4 regions of the Clostridioides sp. ES-S-0108-01 genome follow, and region 4 is predicted to be linked to each of the others. Evidence: riboswitches for the same ligand, from Rfam matches in the RefSeq annotation. Region 4 holds a riboswitch; each other region holds the start of a gene.
The links. Region 4 has a riboswitch for S-adenosylmethionine ahead of metK (methionine adenosyltransferase). Riboswitches for the same ligand answer to the same signal wherever they lie in the genome.
Positions count from the first base shown of each region.

Region 1: it holds a riboswitch for S-adenosylmethionine, as region 4 does, so the genes downstream of both, IR152_RS04775 (O-acetylhomoserine aminocarboxypropyltransferase/cysteine synthase family protein) here and metK (methionine adenosyltransferase) in region 4, are expected to answer to the same signal.
Region 2: it holds a riboswitch for S-adenosylmethionine, as region 4 does, so the genes downstream of both, IR152_RS18395 (methionine ABC transporter ATP-binding protein) here and metK (methionine adenosyltransferase) in region 4, are expected to answer to the same signal.
Region 3: it holds a riboswitch for S-adenosylmethionine, as region 4 does, so the genes downstream of both, IR152_RS03875 (MetQ/NlpA family ABC transporter substrate-binding protein) here and metK (methionine adenosyltransferase) in region 4, are expected to answer to the same signal.

Region 1 is NZ_JADGMN010000003.1:189,787-195,682, reverse strand. Features, by position in the region: gene IR152_RS04780 (homoserine O-succinyltransferase) at 1-368, opposite strand, end outside; gene IR152_RS04775 (O-acetylhomoserine aminocarboxypropyltransferase/cysteine synthase family protein) at 398-1,663, opposite strand; SAM riboswitch class I at 1,772-1,874, opposite strand; gene IR152_RS04770 (HAD-IC family P-type ATPase) at 1,928-2,929, opposite strand; gene IR152_RS20380 (cation-transporting P-type ATPase) at 2,829-3,050, opposite strand; gene yaaA (peroxide stress protein YaaA) at 3,178-3,921, opposite strand; gene bcp (thioredoxin-dependent thiol peroxidase) at 3,928-4,395, opposite strand; gene ade (adenine deaminase) at 4,688-5,896, opposite strand, start outside.
Region 2 is NZ_JADGMN010000031.1:26,882-32,777, forward strand. Features, by position in the region: gene IR152_RS18385 (MetQ/NlpA family ABC transporter substrate-binding protein) at 1-768, opposite strand, end outside; gene IR152_RS18390 (methionine ABC transporter permease) at 806-1,462, opposite strand; gene IR152_RS18395 (methionine ABC transporter ATP-binding protein) at 1,455-2,420, opposite strand; SAM riboswitch class I at 2,526-2,632, opposite strand; gene IR152_RS18400 (helix-turn-helix transcriptional regulator) at 2,919-3,863, opposite strand; gene IR152_RS18405 (hypothetical protein) at 4,130-4,729, opposite strand; gene IR152_RS18410 (DUF3793 family protein) at 4,974-5,570, shown strand; gene IR152_RS18415 (NrtA/SsuA/CpmA family ABC transporter substrate-binding protein) at 5,669-5,896, opposite strand, start outside.
Region 3 is NZ_JADGMN010000003.1:13,654-19,549, reverse strand. Features, by position in the region: gene IR152_RS03885 (Na+/H+ antiporter NhaC family protein) at 1-443, opposite strand, end outside; lysine riboswitch at 587-763, opposite strand; gene IR152_RS03880 (lipoate--protein ligase) at 931-1,917, shown strand; SAM riboswitch class I at 2,008-2,112, shown strand; gene IR152_RS03875 (MetQ/NlpA family ABC transporter substrate-binding protein) at 2,223-3,026, shown strand; gene IR152_RS03870 (TerD family protein) at 3,129-3,728, shown strand; gene IR152_RS03865 (siderophore ABC transporter substrate-binding protein) at 4,204-5,172, opposite strand; gene IR152_RS03860 (ABC transporter ATP-binding protein) at 5,263-5,896, opposite strand, start outside.
Region 4 is NZ_JADGMN010000023.1:19,910-25,805, forward strand. Features, by position in the region: gene IR152_RS16480 (rod shape-determining protein) at 1-954, shown strand, start outside; gene fabZ (3-hydroxyacyl-ACP dehydratase FabZ) at 970-1,398, shown strand; gene yyaC (spore protease YyaC) at 1,509-2,018, opposite strand; SAM riboswitch class I at 2,207-2,310, shown strand; gene metK (methionine adenosyltransferase) at 2,447-3,640, shown strand; gene IR152_RS16500 (hypothetical protein) at 3,958-5,055, shown strand; gene IR152_RS16505 (ATP-dependent RecD-like DNA helicase) at 5,320-5,896, shown strand, end outside.

The sequences.
Region 1 (5,896 bases), on a different contig from region 4:
TCAACTTCTTCAAACTCCATTTGTTCAACTGGAGCTCCTGTTATTATAAGACCATCAAAGTATTCTTCTTTGGCTTCATCAAATGTTTTATAAAATTCTTTAACATATTCATTGCAACTTCTCTTACTCTCTCTTGTTGAAATTTTAATAAATTCCACAGATACATTGAATCCTGTTTTATCTATCCTTCTTAGTAAATCTAATTCTGTATCTATCTTTATAGGCATTAGATTCAGTATAGCTATCTTAGTATCTATGTTTTCTTCATATTTTAATTCCTTATTAAAATCTTCTTTGTAAATTACATCTATTCCTTCATCTAATAATTTATTAATAACAGGTAATCCTTTTGGTAGTATTAAAGCCATATTTTTTCACTTCTCTTTCTCTTAGAATATTAGAAATTTAAAGCTTGATTTAAATCAGCTATTAAATCCTCTACATTTTCTATTCCAACTGACAATCTTATTAGTGAAGGCAATACTCCAGATGCAATTAATTGTTCTTCTGTTAATTGTCTATGAGTAGTTGAAGCTGGGTGTATAACACATGTTCTTACATCTGAAACATGCGTAACTAAAGATGCTATCTGTAGTTTTTCCACAAATTTTTTTGCATTTTCTAGCCCACCTCTTACTCCAAATGATAAAACTCCACTACACCCTTTTGATAAATATTTTTTAGCATTCTCATAATACTTGTTATCTTCAAGCCCTGGATAATTAATCCAGTCTACATTTTCATGTTTTTCTAAAAACCTAGCTATTTTAAGTGCGTTTTCACTATGTCTCTCCATTCTAAGGTGCAGTGTTTCAACATTTAAGTTAGTAAGATATGCATTAAACGGGCTTAAACAATTTCCATAATCCCTAAGTAATTGAACTCTTGCTTTAGTTGCATACGCAGCATTTCCAAATTTTTCAGTATAACTTATTCCATGGTACGTTGGGTCTGGTTCAACTAATTCTGGAAATTTTCCATTATCCCAGTTAAAGTTTCCACCGTCTACTATAATTCCCCCAACACTTGAAGCATGCCCGTCTAAATATTTTGTAGTAGAATGAGTAACTATATTTGCTCCATACTTTAAAGGGTTACAAAGCACTGGAGATGCTAATGAATTATCAACTATAAATGGAACATTAATCCTCTTAGCTACATTTGCTATTTTTTCAAAATCTATAACTTCAAGAGTTGGATTTGCAAGTGTTTCTGCAAACACAACTTTAGTATTTTCATTTGCAAGTTCTGCTATCTCATCTTCACTTGAATCTAAGTCAAACGATATTAAATCTATACCAAATTTTTTAAGACTAGGTCCTAATAAATTGAATGTTCCTCCATATACTTTTGAAGAACAAAGTATGCTATCTCCTGATTTACATATATTTAAAACTGCCAACATATTTGCAGATTGACCTGATGATACAGCTACAGAAGATACTCCTCCTTCTAGTAAACTTATTTTCTCTTCAAAAGCTTGAATAGTAGGATTACTTATTCTTGAATATATATGTCCATCAACCTTTAAATCGAATAATTCAGCAAGTTGGTCTATACTGCTATATTTAAAAGTTGTACTTTGATATAAAGGTAATACTCTTGGTTCTCCATTACCTGGTTTATAATTTCCTTGCACACATATTGTCTCTTTATTATACATTTTTATATCCCCCTTAGATTTTATTAAAAAAATTAAACTATTTATCAGATGAGATTTAAAATAAATAAAGCCTGAGTATATAACTCAGGCTCTGTATAAGCTTAATTATACTCATCTCTCAGCTTTCGCCGCAGGATTTAGCACCAATGTATATAAATATACTGGTTGCCGGGTTTCATAGGGCCAGTCCCTCCACCTCTCTGGATAAGATTTATTTAATTTTTCTATGTTTTATATCTTATATATTTTTCCTAATTTTGTCAACTATTTTTTTAATTTTTTTCTTTTAATAACTTTCCCAACCTCTACTTGAACTACAGACATTACAGCTAAAACAATTGTTATAAGCCACTCTGAACTATTTAAAATAGTTAGACTAAAAGCATTTCTAAAAACAGGTACAAACAGTATTACTGCTATTAGCAATGCAGAAGTTAAAAACGAGATTAAAAGAAATGGATTTTTACCATTATTTCTATTAAACATTGAATCTATATTTGAACGCTGGCTAAATGCTCGTAACATCTGTGAAAATGCTAATACACAAAACGCCATTGTTTGACCTACAGAATGATTTTCTATATTAAGACCAATTTTATATGCTAAAATAGTCATTATTGCCACAAATATACCTTGGGTAACAACTCTTTGTATAAGGTTTTTTTCAAACAAAGTGGTTGATTTCACTGGCTGATGCTTCATTATATTTCTGCTTGGTGGGTCAACTCCAAGAGCAAGAGCTGGAAGTGTAGCAGTTGCAAGGTTTACCCACAGAATATGAACAGCAAGAAGTGGAGTATCCCAATTTAATAGTATTGCTACAAACAGTGTAAGTATCTCTGCTATATTACCAACAAGCAAGAATTGTATAACTTTTTGTATGTTCCTATATACACGCCTACCTTCTTTTATTGCATAAGCAATTGTTGTAAAGCTATCATCCATTAAAATCATATCAGAAGAATCTTTTGCAACATCTGTACCACTTATACCCATAGCTATACCAATATCAGCAGATTTTAAGGCAGGAGAATCGTTTACACCATCCCCAGTCATTGCTGGTACTTCTCCAATTCTTTTTAAAGATTTTATTATTCTAAGTTTATCAAATGGGGACACACGAGCTATAGGTGAATTCATATTTTTTAATGCTTCTAATGATATTTCATCCTTTTTTTCTTGAACAATACCAATAATTGCATTTACTATTACAATTATTAGTATTACAAAAGCTTCTGTAAATTCGCCAAATATTAAAGACAACACCACTCTTTTTAAGCCGTTTTTCCGCCTCGGTATCGGTGAGCCCCTCCTCTGATGAATCTAGACTTTCTAAAATTTCATGAGTTGCTCTTGAATGCCAAGGCATCTGTTTGTGATTTTCCATTTTGGAAGACCACTCCTTTCTTTTTTGATTTAAGAGTAATTATATTTTAAAATCAAGTTCAGTTCAATACACAATAAGTATATTTTACCTAAATTTAACAATGCCATTTAATACTTAATAAAAAATTCTACTCTTTTACAAATATGTATTCACTATTATCAGATAAGTTTTCTTGGTACTTATATCCTTCTAAGTTAAACTTTTTTAGCTCCTCAATATCTATTATCCTATTTTTTACAATGTACTTTGCCATCATACCTCTAGCCTTCTTTGCTTGTGTAGATTCCACTTTCAATATACCATTTTTGTTTACTTTAAAAGTACATGTAATATATGTATCACTATCTTTAATAAATCTTTCTATTGACTTGCTGTATTCATTTGATGAAAGATTAATGATAGCTGTTTTTTCTTTGCTTAATTCTTTATATATGCGATTTCCCCAATATTCATATAAATTCTTAAACTCACCTATCTGTAATTTTGTCTGCATTTCTAACCTATATTCATATATACTATCGTATGGTTTTACAAGCCCATACAATCCACTTATGATTCGAATACAACTATCTGCAAATTCTTCATCTTGCTTTGTAAAATTTTCTGCTTCTATATTTTTATACTGTATTCCATCATAAGTTAAGATTGCAGGGCTTCCTAATCTATCGAACTTAATGCTTTCAAATCTATTTTTATTTAACACAGCTAATTTTTCATTAATTTTCATTTTATTTTTAAAATCTTCTATGCTAAATGTATTTATATTTTCAACTATTTCTTTTGTATTATCTATAAAACAGGGCAAATTCAAATCTCTATCAAATATTTCTATATTCTTCATATTTTTAGCTGGTGATAACATTATAATCATAAATTCTTATTGCTCCTGTTTTTCCAAATATTCAAGAATCTCTTGTGCATTTGTATCTGGTTTTGCTTTTTCAAAAACTTTTTCAATAATTCCATTTTCATCTATAATATATGTCGCACGTACAACTCCAAATGCAGTTTTTCCATACATTTTTTTCTCTTTCCATACATCAAAAGCTTTTATAGCAACTAAATCAGGGTCAGAAAGTAAAATAAAAGGAAGTTCATGCTTTTCTGCAAATTTTTGATGTGATTTTATGCTATCTTTACTTATGCCAATAACTTGTACATCATCCTTTTTAAATCCATCGTACGCATTTCTAAAAGCACAAGCTTGACGTGTACAACCTGGTGTGTTATCTTTAGGATAAAAATACACTACTACTTTTTTCCCCTTAAAATCTGATATACTTACTTTATTTCCATCTTTATCTTCTAGTGTAAATTCTGGTGCTTTTGTTCCTATACTCAACATAAATATCTCTCCTTTTGTTTTTATTGATAATTTTTATATTATGCTTATATTATTACCCTATAAATCTATATATAAATAAAATATTTTATTTTTTATTTATAAAATTTTATAAACATATAATTTTCATATATTTATGTGCTAAAATAGGCTGAAAATAGTTTTGTTGGGATATTTGAACTTAAAATAAGGTTAAATAATAAATTAATATATTTTCATCGTTTCAACAATGAAAAAGAAACCTACCTCTATTTTGAGACAGCTCCATCTATTGTTATTTTTATAATGTCTTAATCTATATAAATTTAAATTCTTCAACATCAAACATACCTAAATCAGTAAGTCTTATTTGTGGAACAACAGGAAGTGCCATAAAAGAAAGTGTAATAAAAGGGTCTACATACTTTGGAACTCCCATTTTTCTTGCTATCTCCAACATATTATCAGTAGTTTCTTGTACTTCTTCAGCTGTAAGAGTACTAATTAATCCAGCCACTTGAAGACTTAAGTGTGCAATAACTTTTCCATTTGATACAATCACATAACCACCTTGAATCTCTTTTAAATAATTTATTGCAATTAGAATATCATCATCGTTATCTCCTGCAACTATAATGTTATGAGAATCATGAGCCACAGTAGTAGCTATTGCTCCATTTTTTATGCCAAATCCTTTTAGTGGAGCAACTGATATATTTCCAGTCATTCTATGCCTCTCAACAACACAAAGCTTAGAATACTCTTCATTTGGAACAAAATATCCATCTGAACTTGGTAGAGATTCATATAACTTATTTGTCAAAATTTGATAAGGCACAATTTCCATTACATAATTTTTTTCATTTAATTTTAACTGTATTTTTTCTTTATTAATATCTTTAAATTTAACTGTATTAAGTAATTCTTTATCTTTAATCTCATAATTGTAAGTAGAGAAAATTTCTTTTTTTACTAATTTACCATCTTTATAGATACTATCCACTTTCATTTTATCCAAATCATTCAATACAACAATGTCTGCCTTATAACCAGCACTTATTGCTCCAATTTTCTTTAACCCATATGCTCTTGCAGAATTATAAGTTGCAATTTTTATAGCCTTTATAGGTTCCATACCTAAATCAATCGCACATTTTATATTCCATCTTATGTGACCTTGTTTTTCTATGTCATCTAGGTGCTTATCATCTGTGCAAAACATAAATTCTTCAATTGGTAAATTATGCTTTAACATACCACTTACTATAGATTTTAAGTTTTTTGCTGCACTTCCTTCTCTTATTAAAATTTTTAGTCCCGCTCTCAATTTTTCATATACTTCATCAAAAGTTATACATTCATGGTCATTTTCTATTCCTGCACATACATATGTCTGAAGTGATTTTCCATTTACATTTGGTGCATGTCCGTCTACCACCTTATTTTTAAAAAGCTCTAGTTTATCCAAGATTTCATTTTCAGAATTTATAACATCATTGAAACACATTACCTCTCCTAAACCTAA
Region 2 (5,896 bases), on a different contig from region 4:
TTTATATTCCTCTTGTATAAATTTTTTAACTTCTTTACTATTCATAGCCTCCGATAAAGCTTTAATCTTATCACTATCTTTATTATTTTCTCTACAAGCTATTATATTTACATATGGAGAATCACTTGATTCTATTATTATTGCATCCTTAGTAGGATTTAGGTTAGCTGTTAAAGCGTAATTAGAATTTATTACTGCTCCGTCAACATCTTTTAATACTGTTGGTAATTGTTCTGCATTCATTTCTTTTATTTGTATATTTTTAGGATTTTTAGTTATATCTTTTTTAGTTATAAGTTCTCCATCTTTTGCTTCTATTAATTTATTTTTTACTAATAATTTAAGTGCTCTAGCTCCATTAGTTGCATCATTTGGCACAGCTATAACAGCTCCATCTTTTATTTCATCTAATGACTTAACTTTTTCTGAATAGAATCCCATTGGCTCTATATGAACTTTAGATGTATACGTAAGTTTATATCCTTTCTCCTTCACAGTTTCCTCTAAAAATGGAATATGTTGAAAGAAGTTAGCATCCAAAGACCCTTCATCTAAAGATGTATTTGGAAGTACATAATCGTTAAATACTTTTACTTCTAAATCATATCCTTTTTCTTTTAACAAAGGTTTTGCAACTTCCAATATCTTTGCATGTGGATTTGACGAAGCTCCTACTAGTATTTTTTTATCCTCTTTGTTTGAACATCCTACTGCTGATATTGCTATTGCTGACACCAATGCTACTGACAATAATTTCTTTAATTTCATTTTTTACTTCCCCCTCTTTAAAATGTTTATGATTAAGTTATTTTAGTTTCTTATAAGCCAGATTTCCTACTCCTTGGATTATTTGAACTAATATTACAAGTGCTATTACTGTATACACCATTACTGCTGTATCAAATCTTTGATATCCATAAATAAGTGCTATATTACCTAGTCCTCCAGCTCCTACTGCACCTGCCATAGCTGTATAACCAAGTATAGATATTATTGATAATGTAATTCCAGATACTATTGAAGGCATAGCTTCCTTTATCATAACCTTAAAGACTATTTGTCTTTTTGTAGCTCCAAAAGATTTTGCTGCTTCTATTAATCCTTTATCAACTTCATTTAATGAGCTTTCTATAATTCTAGCAATAAATGGTGCTGCACCAATAGTTATTGGTACTATTGCAGCAGTTTCTCCTATACTTGTTCCAACGATTAATCTAGTGATTGGAATCATTGCAACTATAAGTATCATAAACGGGAAACTTCTAAATATATTTACTATAAATCCTAAAGCACTATTTATTGTGCTATTTGGTTTTAATCCATCTGGTTTTGTAACTACTAATATGATTGCTAATATAAACCCTAATATTGTTGCCACTATAGTTGGTACTATAACCATATACAAAGTTTGTAACAATGCACTTGGAAATAGTGTTGTTAAAAAATCAATTAAACTATTCATTTATCATTTCCTCCCATCTTATGCCCTTACTAGTCAGATATTGTTTTACTTGCTCTCCACTTTTATCTGAAATGTTTATAATAAGTGAGCCTAGAATATCATCTTTAAATTGTTCTAATTTACCAAATATTATAGACACATCTATATTTAGTTCTCTTGCCATAGTCGTAATAATAGCTTCATTAGAAATATCTTTAGGGAATAGTATTTTTATATTTGTTCCCTTTGGTAATATTATACTTTCTTCACCTATTAATTTTCTAAGTCCTTTAGTATTTCTTAAGAATATTTCTTCTGTATCTCCTACCTCTAAAACTTCTCCATTTTCCATTATTGCTACTCTTCCACAAATCTGCTTTATAACCTCCATTTGATGAGTTACAACTATTATTGTTATTCCCAAATTTTTATTTATATCTTCAAGCAACGAAAGAATTGATTTTGTAGTATTTGGGTCTAATGCTGAAGTTGCTTCGTCACAAAGAAGCACCTGTGGATTTAGTGCTAAAGCTCTAGCAATTGCAACTCTTTGTTTTTGACCACCACTTAGATTTCTAGGCTTATCATTTTTCTTTTCAGATATTCCAACTACTTCTAATAACTCTATAACTCTTTTTTTGATTTCTGCCTTTGAATATCCAAAACATTCTAATGGCAATGCTACATTATCAAATACAGTTTTTCTTTCAAGCAATGAAAAGTGTTGAAAAATCATTCCTAACTCTTTTCTTAAATCTCTCATTTGCTTTTCACTCAATGCCTTTACTTCCTTACCAGAAACAAGTACATTACCTTCTTGATATTCTTCTAATCCATTTATACATCTAAGTAGTGTTGATTTTCCTGCACCACTATGACCTATTATTCCAAAAATTTCTCCAGATTCTATTTCTATACTTACATCTTTAAGCACTTGAATCTTTCCATAATACTTATTAACATTTTTTATGCTAATCATAAAATTTCCTCCCATATATTCTGCTTAGTTTTTATGTTTATCCTCGCTTATGTATTACAACAAAATAAAAGCCCGAGTATAAACTCAGGCTTAGAAAGCTATTTATACTCATCTATCAACTATATTAGTTGCAGGATTTAGCACCAATGTATATAAAATATACTGGTTGCCGGGTTTCAAAGGGCCAGTCCCTCCACCACTCTTGATAAGACGTTATTTAATTTAATTCTATTATCATTTGTTGCTATGTTATATATAATATATTCAATAATAGTATTTGTCAATAAATTTATTTAAATTTTTTATTTTTATTATCGTTAAATAACTATTTTTAATTAGTTTTCTAGCTCCTAACACTTTATATTTTAATGTACATATAACTACAAAATATCATTATAAGAAATATATTAAATAATATTAATCTATCTAAATCACTTGTAAAATAAATTAAGAAAATTAACATTTTTCCAAACTCTATTCTATCTTAAATAAAATAATTTAAAAACAATGATGATTGTATAGCTCCAACACTTTAGATTTTATCAAAGATTTGAGTTCTATTGGTTCTATTGTTGTAGCATTTTTCCCAAAAGTTAAAAAATATTCAGCCACCCAATCAAGTGTGGATTTTGGTATACGCATATCTATGTATCCACCTTTAGGCAAAATTTTCAATCCTCTTGCCAACAAAAACTCTGTTTCACAACGTTTTACTCCCTCATCTGTCAAATTAATTTTAATATGATAATCTGTACCTACTTCCATATTATTAAGATAATCATGTATAGAAGATAAAACCTTATATTTTTTATTTGATAAGTTTTCTATACTCAAAATCTTCACAATTCTATCTACACGAAATTCCTTAATAGACTCTGATTTTATACAGTAGGCTGGACAATACCAAAGTCCATTCATGGCATACAAACCAATAGGAATAATGGTACGTATACTATTTTTTTGCTTTGATGAATATTCAATTTTAATTGTAGAATCATTCATTACTATATTGAACAATTCCTTCAATAATGGTGTTGAGCAATGCCTATCTGGTGTCCAAAAAACAAATTTACGTCTCATATTCTCAATATTATATTGAATATCATTTGGTATACAATTTAAAATTTTCTTTAAAGCAGAAATAGTTTCTTGCTCAAATGGTAAATCATTATAATATTCTAGTGACTGATATGCAAAGAATATAGATTTTATCTCACTTTCTGAAAATGTAATCGATGGAAGCATACGTTCTTTGAGTACATGATATCCTCCAGCTGCTCCAACTTTTGAATATAATGGAAATCCAATACTCTCCAGCACCTGTAAATCTCTTAGTATAGTACGTTTTGATACAGAAAATTCTTCTGCTAATTCTCCTGCTGTAAAATTTCTTTTTGCATTTATTGTTATCATCAGTTCAATTAAACGTTCAGCTCTTGACATGTTTACACTCCTAATTTCAATATAGTGACAATAATTGTCACTATTCTATGGTAAGATATTCTTACATTTAAATCAATAACAATAAAGAAGGGACTGATATTTTATGGAAAATAACCTCTAAATAAATCATAATGAAAATATTGAGATTACAAGATAAAAATAAGCATCTTGATAACATACAAAAAAGCGAAGCCAAAAAATATACTATTTACAAGGCTTCGCTATATTTAAAGTATTTATTTTTAATTTTGAGACTATTTATTCTATTATTTTTTATTATTTCCTGTTATTCCCAATCTATCATTCATATCTTTTATCATTTTTCTAAAACCACTGCCTATATCGTTTCCAACGTCTTCAGTCCCATGAACTAGTTGCATAAAGTCATTTTGACCTTTTTTCATATCTTCATCAGATACATTATCTAATTTTTCTAGTCTTTCATCTATATCTTTTACTAATCTTTCACCTTCAGCAATTAGGTCATCATTCATTCTCTTTAACTCTGTATCCTCTGTTTTACCATCTTTTTTAAGAGATGTTACAAATGATTGTATTTTATCTCTACTATCCTTATATGCAGCCTTTACATCACTTAGATATTTTTCATTTCCTGGATATTCTTTATCTTTAAACTGATTATTTATACTTTCTGGAGTATCATAAATAGAATATCTATTTAGTCCTGCTATATAATCATTATAGCTTGTTGAATAATAATTCATATATCCTTCATTATTATTTACAGATTCATTAGGATTTTTTCCTGCATTTTCACTTGGTTTTTCATTATCTCTAGCACATGCAGTTATTCCTATAGCTAGTACTAATGCTAATCCTACAAATAAAGTTCTTTTTAGTTTCATTTTTATTACCCTCCTAAATCTTTTATACTACAAAAAATTTTAATAATTTTCTTTCTTAATTTAGTATTTCTATATTTTTATTTTTTATTTACTAAAATTAAACAATTTATAATTTATTTTTTTGGAAATCATAATAAATGAATAATTAAATAAAAAAATATAATTTTGTTATTGATACTGATTATCATTCATAGTATAATCTAATTACTTGATATTAATTTTCATTTGAAGGAGGTTATCTTTTATGTCTTATTGTAATTCACAATTTTGTTGTAAGAATAAAATCGAATCATCATATATAAAATGGCTTTTAGAAGTTTTAGGTCCAGTTTTTTTAGGGTCTAAACCTGCTGAAATAATAAATATTTCATTTACTGATGTAAATAGAGAGGAAAAAATTAATGATATTTACAAATATCTATATAAATGTAAAAAAATAGATTTTGTGGTTATTGATAAAGAAAAAAAGGGATTAAAAATATTATTTGTAAACAAAAAAGCATTATCAGAAAAATTAAAATGTAAAAAAACAGTAAATTTTTTAAAGTTTTTAGGATACAAGCAAAATATGAATGTTAATGCTTATTTAGAACATTTAATAGATAAGCTTAAGAGTGATATTTTTCCTGATGAAATAGGTATTTTTTTAGGATATCCTCTTAAGGATGTAATTGGATTTATGGGATATAGTAATTATGAAGTTTCTATGATTAAATATTGGAAGGTTTATGGTGACACAAAACAATCAGAAGACACATATTCCAAGTTTTTACTTCATCGTAAAAAAATGAGAAAATTACTAGACTACATAAGTGTAGATAAAATAGTAAGTTGTTTTTAATTGTATTTTTATATATAATAATCAGAATACACCCTTTTTACTATACAGTTTCAATAATAAATAAGGGTGTATTTTCTACTTTAATATTTTAAAATATTCTAATTTTGATTGTATAACATATCTTTAATATTTATTTTCTTTTCTTGCATTCCATTAGACATCAAGAACTCCTGTGTATCTTCTAGTTCTTTTATATCCTTATCTGTTATTTTAGAACTAAAGTCATACCAAGAATACATTTCTTTTGTTTCATCTAAAGATAACCCAACTTCTTTAGATACAACATCCATCACTTCGTCCTTGCTTTCATTCATATATTTTAAAGT
Region 3 (5,896 bases), on a different contig from region 4:
TGTGTACCTTTTGCTGATTTAGCTCTTTTAGCAAGCGCTTCAGCTATAGCCTTAGCTCCTCCCATCTTAGCAACAAGATTTATTACTCCTCCAATTACCAGAACTTGTAGTATTATTCCTGCATTCCATGGGTCTGCCAAAGATACTAAAGCTCTATCTACCAAATCTAAAAAAGCTTGTATAAATGTCGCAAAAACATTAATACCACTAGCTTTAATTATAAAACTACCAGAAATAATCCCTATAAATAATGAAATTATTACGTTTTTAGTTATAAATGCAAGTACTATAGCAACTACTGGTGGTATTAAAGTTAAGATTCCAAATTTTTCTGCATTAGCTAATGCAATAGTGTCTATATCCTCCTCTGCAAAAACCATTACTGTTGACATTATGAACATAATTGTCGTCAGAAAAATAATATTAATTTTTTTGTTCCTCATGTAAATCTCCCTCTCTTTTTAATTTTGTGAATTATACAGGGTATTATGTTCTGATAAAACTAAAAAAGCCTTGAGTGGTAAACACTCAAGGCTTAAACATTACAATACATAAACAATATTAAAAATAAATATAATATAATTCCTTAAATGATAGCTCACCACAAATAAACCTGTGACAGTTGTACACATTTTCTATGTACCCCCAGCAATATAATCTTAAAGCATCGATTATAAAACTTCGGCAATATCTCCTTTCCTAATAATTCTCTGTGCTTAACTCCTTATTAGTACTGATAGACTATTGCGCCTCTACCTTTTTATTCACTTTTATTAAACACATTTTGAGTATATATTATTTATTTAAACTTTGCAAGGTAGTTTTTAAAATTTCTAATTTAAAGGACTTTTTACACTATTGTCGAATTATAAAATTAATTGTACTAAGACTAACAAAAAAATTTTATCACTTATTGGAGGAATTACTTTAATGTTATTAATTTATAATGAAAAAACAAACCCTTATTTCAATTTAGCAATGGAAGAATATATTCTAAAAAACTTTGATGAAGACTTATTTATTTTATGGAGGAATGAACCTTCTATAATCGTTGGAAAAAATCAAAACACACTTTCTGAAATAAACTTAGAATATATAAAAGAACATTCTATACCTGTTGTTAGGAGACAATCTGGTGGTGGAGCTGTATTTCATGATTTAGGAAACATAAACTTTACATTCATAGCTTGTAATAATAATAGTTTCAGTGATTTCAGAAGATTCACTCAACCAATAATAGACTTACTTAAAACATTAGGCGTCAATGCTGAATTTTCTGGAAGAAACGACCTTCTTATAGATGGTAAGAAATTTTCTGGAAATGCTCAATATAATTACAAAAACAAAGTAATGCATCATGGCACACTTTTATTTTCATCTGAGATAAACGACCTTTCAAGTGCACTAAAAGTTAAACCTATAAAATTTGAAGGAAAGGGAATAAAATCTGTAAAATCCCGTGTAACTAATATAAGTGAACATCTACAATCTAAAATGGATATACTGGAATTTAAAGATGCAATAATGAACTATCTTTCTAAAATAAATACTGATAATACTAATTATTGTTTAAGTGAATATGATATAGAACAGATAGAAAAACTTACTAAATCAAAATATGAAACTTGGGATTGGAACTTTGGCAATTCACCAAAATATACTCTTTCAAATGAATTAAAATATTCTGGTGGAAATGTTGAATTTAATTTAAATGTTGATAAAGGCATAATAAGCACTATAAAATTTTTTGGAGATTTTTTTGGAAAACGTGATGTTTCATTTGTAGAAGATAAACTTATTGGTATAAAACATGAGGAAAATGCTTTGAGAAATATCTTAGACTCTATTGAAATAAATGATTATTTCTTAGGCGCTAATACTGATATTCTAGTTTCTGGAATTTTAGGTGTTAAATGAGTATGTTAAATATTTTAAAATATTTATAAAATTATATTTACAGATATAAAAAATCATGATAATATTTATAACATAATTAAAAATTAATACTTCTTATCCAGAGTGGTGAAGGGACTGGCCCTATGAAACCCAGCAACCAGTATATTTTATATACATTGGTGCTAAATCCTGCAGTATTATACTGAAAGATGAGTCTAAATTAGCTTTTAAAGCCTGAGTTTAAACTCAGGCTTATTTTATTTTGCAGGGTAATAAAAAGGGTATTTTATTTTTAACTAATCAATTATATTCAGGAGGGAATTTATATGAAATTCAAAAAATTATTATGTTTGTTATTATGTTTAGTGTTTACCTTATCTATAGTGGGATGTTCTAAAGACAAAGGCAAAGATGATAAAAAAATAATTGTCGGAGCTACTTTAGTCCCAGGTGGAGAATTATTAGAAGAATTAAAACCACTTATTAAAGAAAAAGGCTATACTTTAGAAATTAAAAATTTTGATGATTACATACTTCCAAACGAGGCTTTAAATAATGGAGAAATTGATGCAAATCTATTCCAACACGAACCTTATCTAAAAGAAGCAGTTAAAGCTAAAGGCTACAAAATAATGGCTGGTAAAAAACTATATGTATGTCCAGCAATACTTTACTCTTATAAGATAAAATCTGTTGATGAATTTAAAAAAGGAGATACAATTGCAATAAGCAACAATCCATCTTCTTGTTCTAAGAACCTTAGATACCTTGAAAGTATTGGTCTTTTAACTTTACCTAAAGGTAATGGATTAGTTAGCCCTAAGGATATAATAGAAAATCCAAAGGAGATACAATTCAAAGAATTAGATATTGCTCAAATTCCGTCTTCTCTTCCAGATGTAACTGCTGCATTTATAGATACTACTTATGCAGTACCAGCTGGTCTTGATGCTAAGAAAAATGGAATTTATACAGCTCCTGTAAATGATGAATATGCAAATCTTTTGGCATTTAGAACTGAAGATAAAGATAGCGAAAAAATTAAAGTTCTACAAGATGTTCTTACATCAGACAAAGCAAGAAGTATAATTGAAGAAAAGTACAAAGGTGTTGTAATTCCTATTTTTTAGTATATTTAGTATAATTTTAATATTATTATCCTAATCTTGTTGAACATTGACTTATTAAGTGCTACCATTTAAATAAATCTATGTTTATGGAGGAAGATTACTATGGCTATAGAACTAAAAAAGGGGCAAAAAATAAACCTTACAAAAAAAGAAAATAGTAATTTAGGTGAAATTTTAGTTAATTTAAATTGGAACCAAAAAATACAAAAAAAAGGTTTTTTTGGCTCTCTAAAAAGCAGTAATATAGATTTAGATTTAGGTTGCTTGTTTGAAATGAAAAATGGTGTAAAAGGTGCTGTTCAGGCACTAGGTAATTCTTTTGGTAATTTGGAGTATCCACCTTTTGCACAATTAGATGGAGATGACCGTACAGGAAGTAATACACAGGGAGAAAATTTGAGAATAAATGGTAATAAAATAAAAGAAATAAAGAGAATACTTATTTATGCTTTTATCTATGAAGGTGTAGCTAATTGGTCTGAAGCTGATGGAATTGTAACAATCAAACAAAAACAAGATTCAGATTTAGTTGTTAAACTTGATGAACATAAAAATGGCTATAATATGTGTTCAATAGCATTGATAGAAAATGTAGATGATGAGACATTCAGTGTTGAAAAAGTAGTTAAATACTTTAAAGGACATAGAGAAATGGATACTGAGTTCAATTGGGGCTTAAAATGGGTTGCAGGAAGAAAATAAGTATATTTTATTTAAGAAACTATGAGTAAATTAGCTCATAGTCTCTTTTTTGTCTGAAAATTATTTTTTCTAACTATTATAAATAAATTCTTTATCATTTATAATTATTTTTCAAATAAAGTTCATGAAAATCCAATAAAATCTTCTATACAATTAGAATATATAAAAACTTATTTTATATAGTTCCTTTTTAGAATTTTATTTATAAAAACTTTTTTCTAATCTATAAATTCTTATAAATTATTACTTCCTAATATAATTTACAGTATTTATAATTACAAAATACCGTTTAAAATTATATAATAATAACTATGTAAAAATTATTCTTTTTGTCTAGTATAACTTTATATTTTATTAGATTTTAAATAGATTTATATTATTATAATCAATACTATTACTTAAACTATAAAAAATCAGCCACTCTAAAGTGGCTGATTAAATAAGTAATAAACAAGACATGTTTAATATAAATAATTTATTTATTGACTGCTTTTGAAGCATCATCTATCATTTTGTTTAAAGACGTTAGACCTCCATCATTTACATACCATGTTGGTGAATCTAAATATATTATATTATCATTTTTATATGCATCCATAGACTTTATTATATCATTATTTAAAACAGATTTTGCTGTTGAACTGTCCTTTACATCACTACCAGTAGCTATTCCTCTATCTATGACGAACATAACTTCTGGATTTTGTTTAGCTATATACTCAAAAGTAATATTTTGACCATGACTTGATTCTTTTATATTTTTATCTTTATTTTCAAATCCAAAACTATTGTATAATATACTAAATCTTGATTCTTCGCCAAATACACTTAAATTACCTTCATTGACCATTATAGTTAAAGCATTTAAATTTTTTTCTGTTACTTTTTTATTCAAAGTATCTATTTTCTTTTCAATTTTACTAAATTCTTGATTGGCTTTTTCTTCTACTTCAAATATTTTTGCTATTTTATCTATATTATTTTTAACAGATTCTAAGTACTTCTTATCATCCTTACTTGTACTTATTGTTGGTGCTATTTTTGACAATTGCTCATAAAAATCTTCTTGTCTTCCATTTATTATAATTAAATCTGGATTTGCTGACTTTATACCTTCTAAATCTGGTTCTTTTAAACCTCCTAAATCTGTATACTTTTCATCCTTATATTTTTCTAAAGATGCTGGTAAACTCGCCTTAGGAAGCCCTACTAAATTCTCAGCTACACCTAATGCGTCCATCGTATCTAGAGCTGAATAATCAAATACTACTACTTTTTTAGGATTTAATTTTACATCTGTTTCTCCCAAGTTATGAGTTATCTTTATGGTATCATTTGAATTCTCTGATGTTTTTGATTCATTCTTTTTATTTCCACCTAATGCAAACACTGTCACTAATCCTACTATAGCTACTGCTGCTACTATCGCTGCTTTTTTATTCATATCAATATTTCCCTCTTTCTTATTAATATTTATCTTAATCTAAAATTTTATAAAAAAAGATGTAGTAAGTTTATTTTTATATACAATATTTTAAAAATAAATACAGATTCGATTTCCATTTATATTCTTAATGTTAAAATTCATTTCATAAATATCTTCTAAAACTTTTTCATTAACTATCTCATCTGTACGACCTACTTTTTCAACTTTTCCATTTTTTAATGCAACTATATTATCTGAATAACATGATGCAAAATTTATATCATGCATTACTAACACTATAGTCTTATCTAACTCGTCACAAAGGTCTCTAAGTACCTTCATCATTTGAACTGAATGATTCATATCTAAATTATTCAGTGGTTCATCAAGTAATATGTACTCTGTATCTTGAGCTATTACCATTGCTATATAAGCTCTTTGCCTTTGACCTCCACTCAATTCATCCAAATACTTATGTTGTATATCAGTCAACTTCATATATTCTATTGCTTCATCAATATACTTTTCATCCTCTTTAGTTAGATTACCTTCACTGTATGGAAATCTTCCAAATCCAACTAATTCCCTTATTGTGAGTTTTAAAGTTATATTGTTAGACTGCTTAAGAATAGCTATTTTTTTAGCCAATTCCTTATTATTATAATTAGTCAAGCTTTTTCCTTCTATTATTACTTCTCCACTATCACCTACTATAAGCCTTGTAACTATTGACAATACAGTA
Region 4 (5,896 bases):
GGAATCGTTTTGGAAGAACCATCTGTTGTGGCGATAGACAAGAGAACAGATTCTGTTTTAGCTGTGGGAGAAGAAGCTAAAAAGATGATAGGGAGAACACCAGGTAATATAGTCGCTATAAGACCTTTAAGAGATGGTGTAATTTCAGATTATGATGTAACTGAGAAGATGTTAAAATCTTTTATAGATAAGATAGTTGATAAAAAGGGATTTGGAAGATTTTTCATGCCAAGAATTATGGTATGTGTACCAACAGGTGTCACAGAAGTAGAAAAAAGAGCAGTAGAAGATGCTACAAGGCAAGCTGGGGCTAGAGAAGTATATATAATAGAAGAACCAATAGCAGCAGCCATAGGAGCTGGTGTAGATATATCACAGCCTAATGGTAATATGATTATAGATATTGGTGGAGGTACTGTAGATATAGCTGTAATATCTCTAGGAGGAGCTGTTGTAAGTGAATCTATAAAGGTTGGTGGAGATAGATTTGACGATGCTATAGTTAAATATATGAAAAAACAACACAATCTTCTTATAGGAGAAAGAACAGCAGAGAAAATCAAGTTTGAAATAGGTTCTGCATTTAAGAGAGAAGAAGAAAAATATATGAAGATAACAGGAAGAAATTTAATTACAGGGCTTCCTAGTTCTATAACTATAAATTCAACAGAAATGTTAGAAGCACTTAGAGAATGTGTTGAGCAAATAGTAGTTGCTACTCATGCTGTTTTAGAAAAAACTCCTCCTGAGCTAGCGGCAGATATAGGAGATGTTGGCATAATAATGACAGGAGGAGGTTCATTATTATATGGATTAGATAAAATAATAGAACAGAGAACAGGAATAACTGTTACAATAGCAGATGAGCCATTATCTTGTGTTGCAAAAGGGACAGGAATAGCTTTAGGTTCAATAGACTTACTTGAAACGGGTGGGTCTTTCAGAAGAAAATAATTAGGAGAGTTTAGAATGTTAAATATAGATGAAATAAAAGAATTACTACCACACAGATATCCATTTTTATTAGTAGACAAGATTACAGAGTTAGAAGTTGGAAAAAGAGCTGTTGGCATAAAAAATGTAACAGTTAATGAACCATTTTTCCAAGGGCACTTTCCAGAATATCCTTTAATGCCAGGAGTGCTAATAGTAGAAGCTCTAGCACAAGTGTGTGGAGTGGCAATGATGTCTGTAGAGGAAAATAAAGGAAAATTAGGTGTATTTGCAGGTATAGATAAAGTTAGAATAAAGAGAGAAGTAAGACCAGGAGATACACTAACTATGGAAGTTGAAATGACAACTCTTAGAAGAAATATAGCTAAGGCAGATGCTAAGGCATATGTCGGTGAAGAACTTGTCTGTAAAGGTGAATTAATGTTTGCTTTAGTAGAAAAATAGAAATTTAAAATATAAAAGTAAAAAGGTAGATAATTTGGAGTATTTAATCAGATACTCTAAAATATCTACCTTTTTATATAAAAAATTTTATCAGTTGGTTTATATTGGGATTAGGTGGATACTAATAAAGCTAAAGCTATTATTTCGGCTAAGTCCAATATAAAGCTAAGACGTATATTATTAAATGAAAGTTTATTATTTTCATCAATTTTATCTACAATTCCTACTATAGAATAGTTTCCTATTTGAGGTAGTTTTTTACCAACACCTTTTCCGGGCAGGATAGGTCCTTCTCTAATCTGTATATTACCTATGTTACTCTGCGACCCCAAGCAAGCATCTATAGCTAAGAAGTTACCTTGCATATGTGTATTTTTTATAGTATCTAAAGACTCATATATATTTAAGGCGTGAATAGGGTTATCTAGTGTACCGTAAACGGGGTATTTAAATTTACTGTTTTTAAGTATTGTTCCAACTAAAGGGCCTAAAGTATCACCTATAGCCCTGTCTGTTCCTATGCAAACAACAATCGTATTTTCATTAATTATAGTTTTTAGAACTGAACTTAGCATCTGTATAACATCATCATCGCTGTAATTTACTTTAGCTAAATACAATAGGAACACCCCCTTCAAAAAAATATATGAATAAAAAGCATTAAAAAGACCTAACTTTAAATTTCAGATAGATAGAATATTTTATTTGTCTTACAAAAAAAGGAATAGAAAAAATGTGACTAAAAATATTGACAAAATTCAAAAAAAATAGTAAGCTAATAAAGTAAAACAAAACTTAAATCTTGATTACCTTATCAAGAGAGGCTGAGGGATAGGCCCTGTGAAGCCCAGCAACCACCCAAATGGGAAAAGGTGCTAATTCCTACAAGACAAAAGTCTTGAAAGATGAGGTCAGTTAATTAGTATATAATTACGATTATTAACCTCTTCTTATAAAGGAGAGGTTTTTTATTTTGAGTAAAATTTCTAAAATTAAAAATAAGGTAAAACCTATAATAAAAATTAAGAATGGATAAGGGGGAATAAAAATGGCAAGACATTTATTTACGTCAGAATCAGTTACAGAAGGACATCCTGATAAGATATGTGACCAAATATCAGATTCAATATTAGATGCATTATTAGAAAAAGACCCACAATCTAGAGTAGCTTGTGAAACTACAGTTACTACTGGTTTAGTTTTAGTAGCAGGGGAAATAAGTACATCTGCTTATGTAGACATTCCTAAGTTAGTAAGAGAAACAGTAAGAAAAATTGGATATACAAGAGCAAAATATGGATTTGATTGTGATACTTGTGCAGTTATAACTTCTATAGATGAACAATCTGGAGATATAGCTATGGGAGTTGACGAAGGTCTAGAAAGTAAGACTGGAGAAGAGATAGAAGAAGAAATAGAAAAGGTTGGAGCTGGAGACCAAGGTATAATGTTTGGATTTGCATGTAATGAGACCCCAGAATTAATGCCACTTCCAATATCTTTGGCACATAAATTATCAAGAAGACTTACAGAAGTTAGAAAGACAGGTCTAGTTGATTATTTAAGACCAGATGGAAAAACTCAAGTTACTGTTGAATATGAAGGAAGTAAAGCTGTAAGAGTACATACAGTTCTTATATCAGCTCAACATTGTGAAACAGTATCAAATGATAAAATAAGAGAAGATTTAATTAATCATGTTATTAAAGAAGTTATACCAGCAGAATTACTTGATGAAGAAACTAAAATTTATATAAATCCAACAGGAAGATTCGTTATAGGAGGACCTCAAGGAGATACAGGTCTTACAGGAAGAAAAATAATAATAGATACTTATGGTGGATATTCTAGACATGGTGGAGGAGCTTTCTCAGGAAAAGACCCTACAAAAGTTGATAGATCTGCTGCTTACGCAGCTAGATATGTTGCAAAAAATATTGTTGCAGCTGGTCTTGCAGATAAATGTGAGATAGAACTTGCATATGCTATAGGTATAGCTAGACCATTATCTATATTTATAGATACTTTTGGGACAGGTAAAGTTTCAGAAGAAAAGCTTGTTGAATTAGTAAATAAGCACTTTGATTTAAGACCAGGGGCGATAATAAGAGACTTAGGTCTAAGAAAGCCTCTTTATAAAAAAGTTGCTGCTTATGGTCACTTTGGTAGAACTGATATAGATTTACCTTGGGAAAGAATTGACAAAGTTGAACAGTTAAGAAAAGATGCTTTAGGTGAATAATTTTTAACTAAAAAGCTGTTAGAATGTAATTTTATGATTACTTTCTAGTAGCTTTTTTATTATGAGTTAAATATTTTTAATAAATGTTAATTTCTCATCATATAATAAATAAACCGTATTTAATTAGATTAATACATTTTGTTTTACAATTATATACTAAATTTATATATATTATGGGATATATGTTAAAAAATGGTTAAGAATGTGTTAACTAATGTTAAATAATTACAAATGTATTGAAATATCACATCAATGAGTCTAATATAATCTTAATAAACTTACACTTTAAAAATAATTTTAATTAGGGGGAGTAGTGTATGTCAGGTAAAGTAAATATTAAAACTGTTATAAGTTTTGCTGGAGCTTATGTAGCTACTGTAATAGGTTCTGGATTTGCAACTGGTCAAGAAATATTGCAATTTTTTACGTTTTATGGATATGCTGGTATTATAGGTGGAATAATATCTATGTTATTATTTTCATGGTTTGGAGCAGAAGTTATAGAGAAGGGAAGAGAATTGAAGCTTAAAGAACCAATAAAGATTTATCAAGTATATTGTGGAAAATATCTTGGAACATTCTTTGAATGGTTTGGACCATTATTTTTATTTGGAACATTAGTAATAATGATTGCAGGAGCAGGAGCTACATTGTCAGAATACTATGGATTAAATCCATATGTGGGTAGGATTGGTATGGCAATCGTTTCCCTAATAACTGTTTCACTAGGTTTGACAAGACTTTCTAAGATACTAGGTAATATAGGTCCTATAATAATAATATTTACACTTTTAGTAGGAGCAATTAGTTTATTTAGTAATATTGGTGCTTTATCAGATGCTGGGACTATGGTTGATAATTTAAACATTAAAACTGCTACATCAAATGGATATTTCTCAGGAGTACTTTATACTTGTTATAATGTAATAATAGTAATAACATTTTTGACAGGAATGGGAGCTCCTGCAGTAAATAAAAACGATGCAGTGTGGGGTGGTATAGTAGGTGGAATAGCCCTTATGGCAGCAGCTATAATGATGAATTTAGCATTACTTTCAGATATAGGAAATATATACACAAAAGAGATACCAGCACTTTACTTAGCTGATAAGATATCTCCAACAATAGGCATTTTATTCTCAGTAGTACTTTTATTAGGAATATACACTACAGCTGTACCATTGTTATGGTCAGTAACTAACAGATTTGTAGAAGATGACCATCCTAAATTTAAAGTTATAACAATAGTAGTAAGTATATTAGCTTGTATAGGAGGTTTACTACCATTTGATAAGTTAGTAGGAACTCTATATCCATATACAGGTTACATGGGAATTTTAATTTTACTATGTATGCTTTATAGAAGAATCACTAAAACTGAGGGGTATAAAGAAAATAAATCTGAAATAAGTTAGTATTATAATATTATTTGTGAAATTTGATTTGTATTTTAAATATAGAGTAATTAAAATAGAATAACTAGTTAAATATGGTACCTATATTTTAAGGTACCATATTTTTTGGATGCAGATCTTTTTTGTTTCTGATAAAATGTATAATAGTTGGAAATTACGTTAAGTATAAAAATATAAAAGCTTTTCTAAGACTATCATAGTTTTAACATAATAAGTATACTAACGTTTAAACAGAGCGATTATTAGTATTTTTAGGAGATAAAAATGGAAAAATTAGAAGGAATGATAAGTGAAATAGTCTTTAAAAATGAAGATAATGGCTATACAATAGCTCATCTGGTAAATGGAAATAATGAAATTGTCATTGTGGGATGTATGCCTACTTTGGCAATTGGAGAAAGCATAGAAGTTGAAGGAAAGTGGGTAAACCATAAGATTTATGGGACTCAATTTGAGGTGAATAGTTTTATGCCAGTAACACCATCATCCTTAGAAGGAATTTATGTTTACTTATCTTCTGGAATGATACATGGTATTGGCGAAAAAATGGCTAAGAGAATAATTGATAAATTTGGTGTAGATACGTTAGATGTGATACAAAATTCACCAGAAAAACTACAAGAAGTAGAGGGCATAGGGCGTAAAAAAGTAAAACAAATAGTAAAAAGTTATGAAGAAGACAGAGAATTGAGAAGTATAATAATAGAGCTATCTCCTTTTGGAATAACACCAAATTACTGTCTAAAAATATATAAGAAATATAAAAGCAGGGCAATAAAAGTTATAAATAAAAACCCATACCAACTTGCTGAAGATATAAGAGGAATTGGATTTAAGGTAG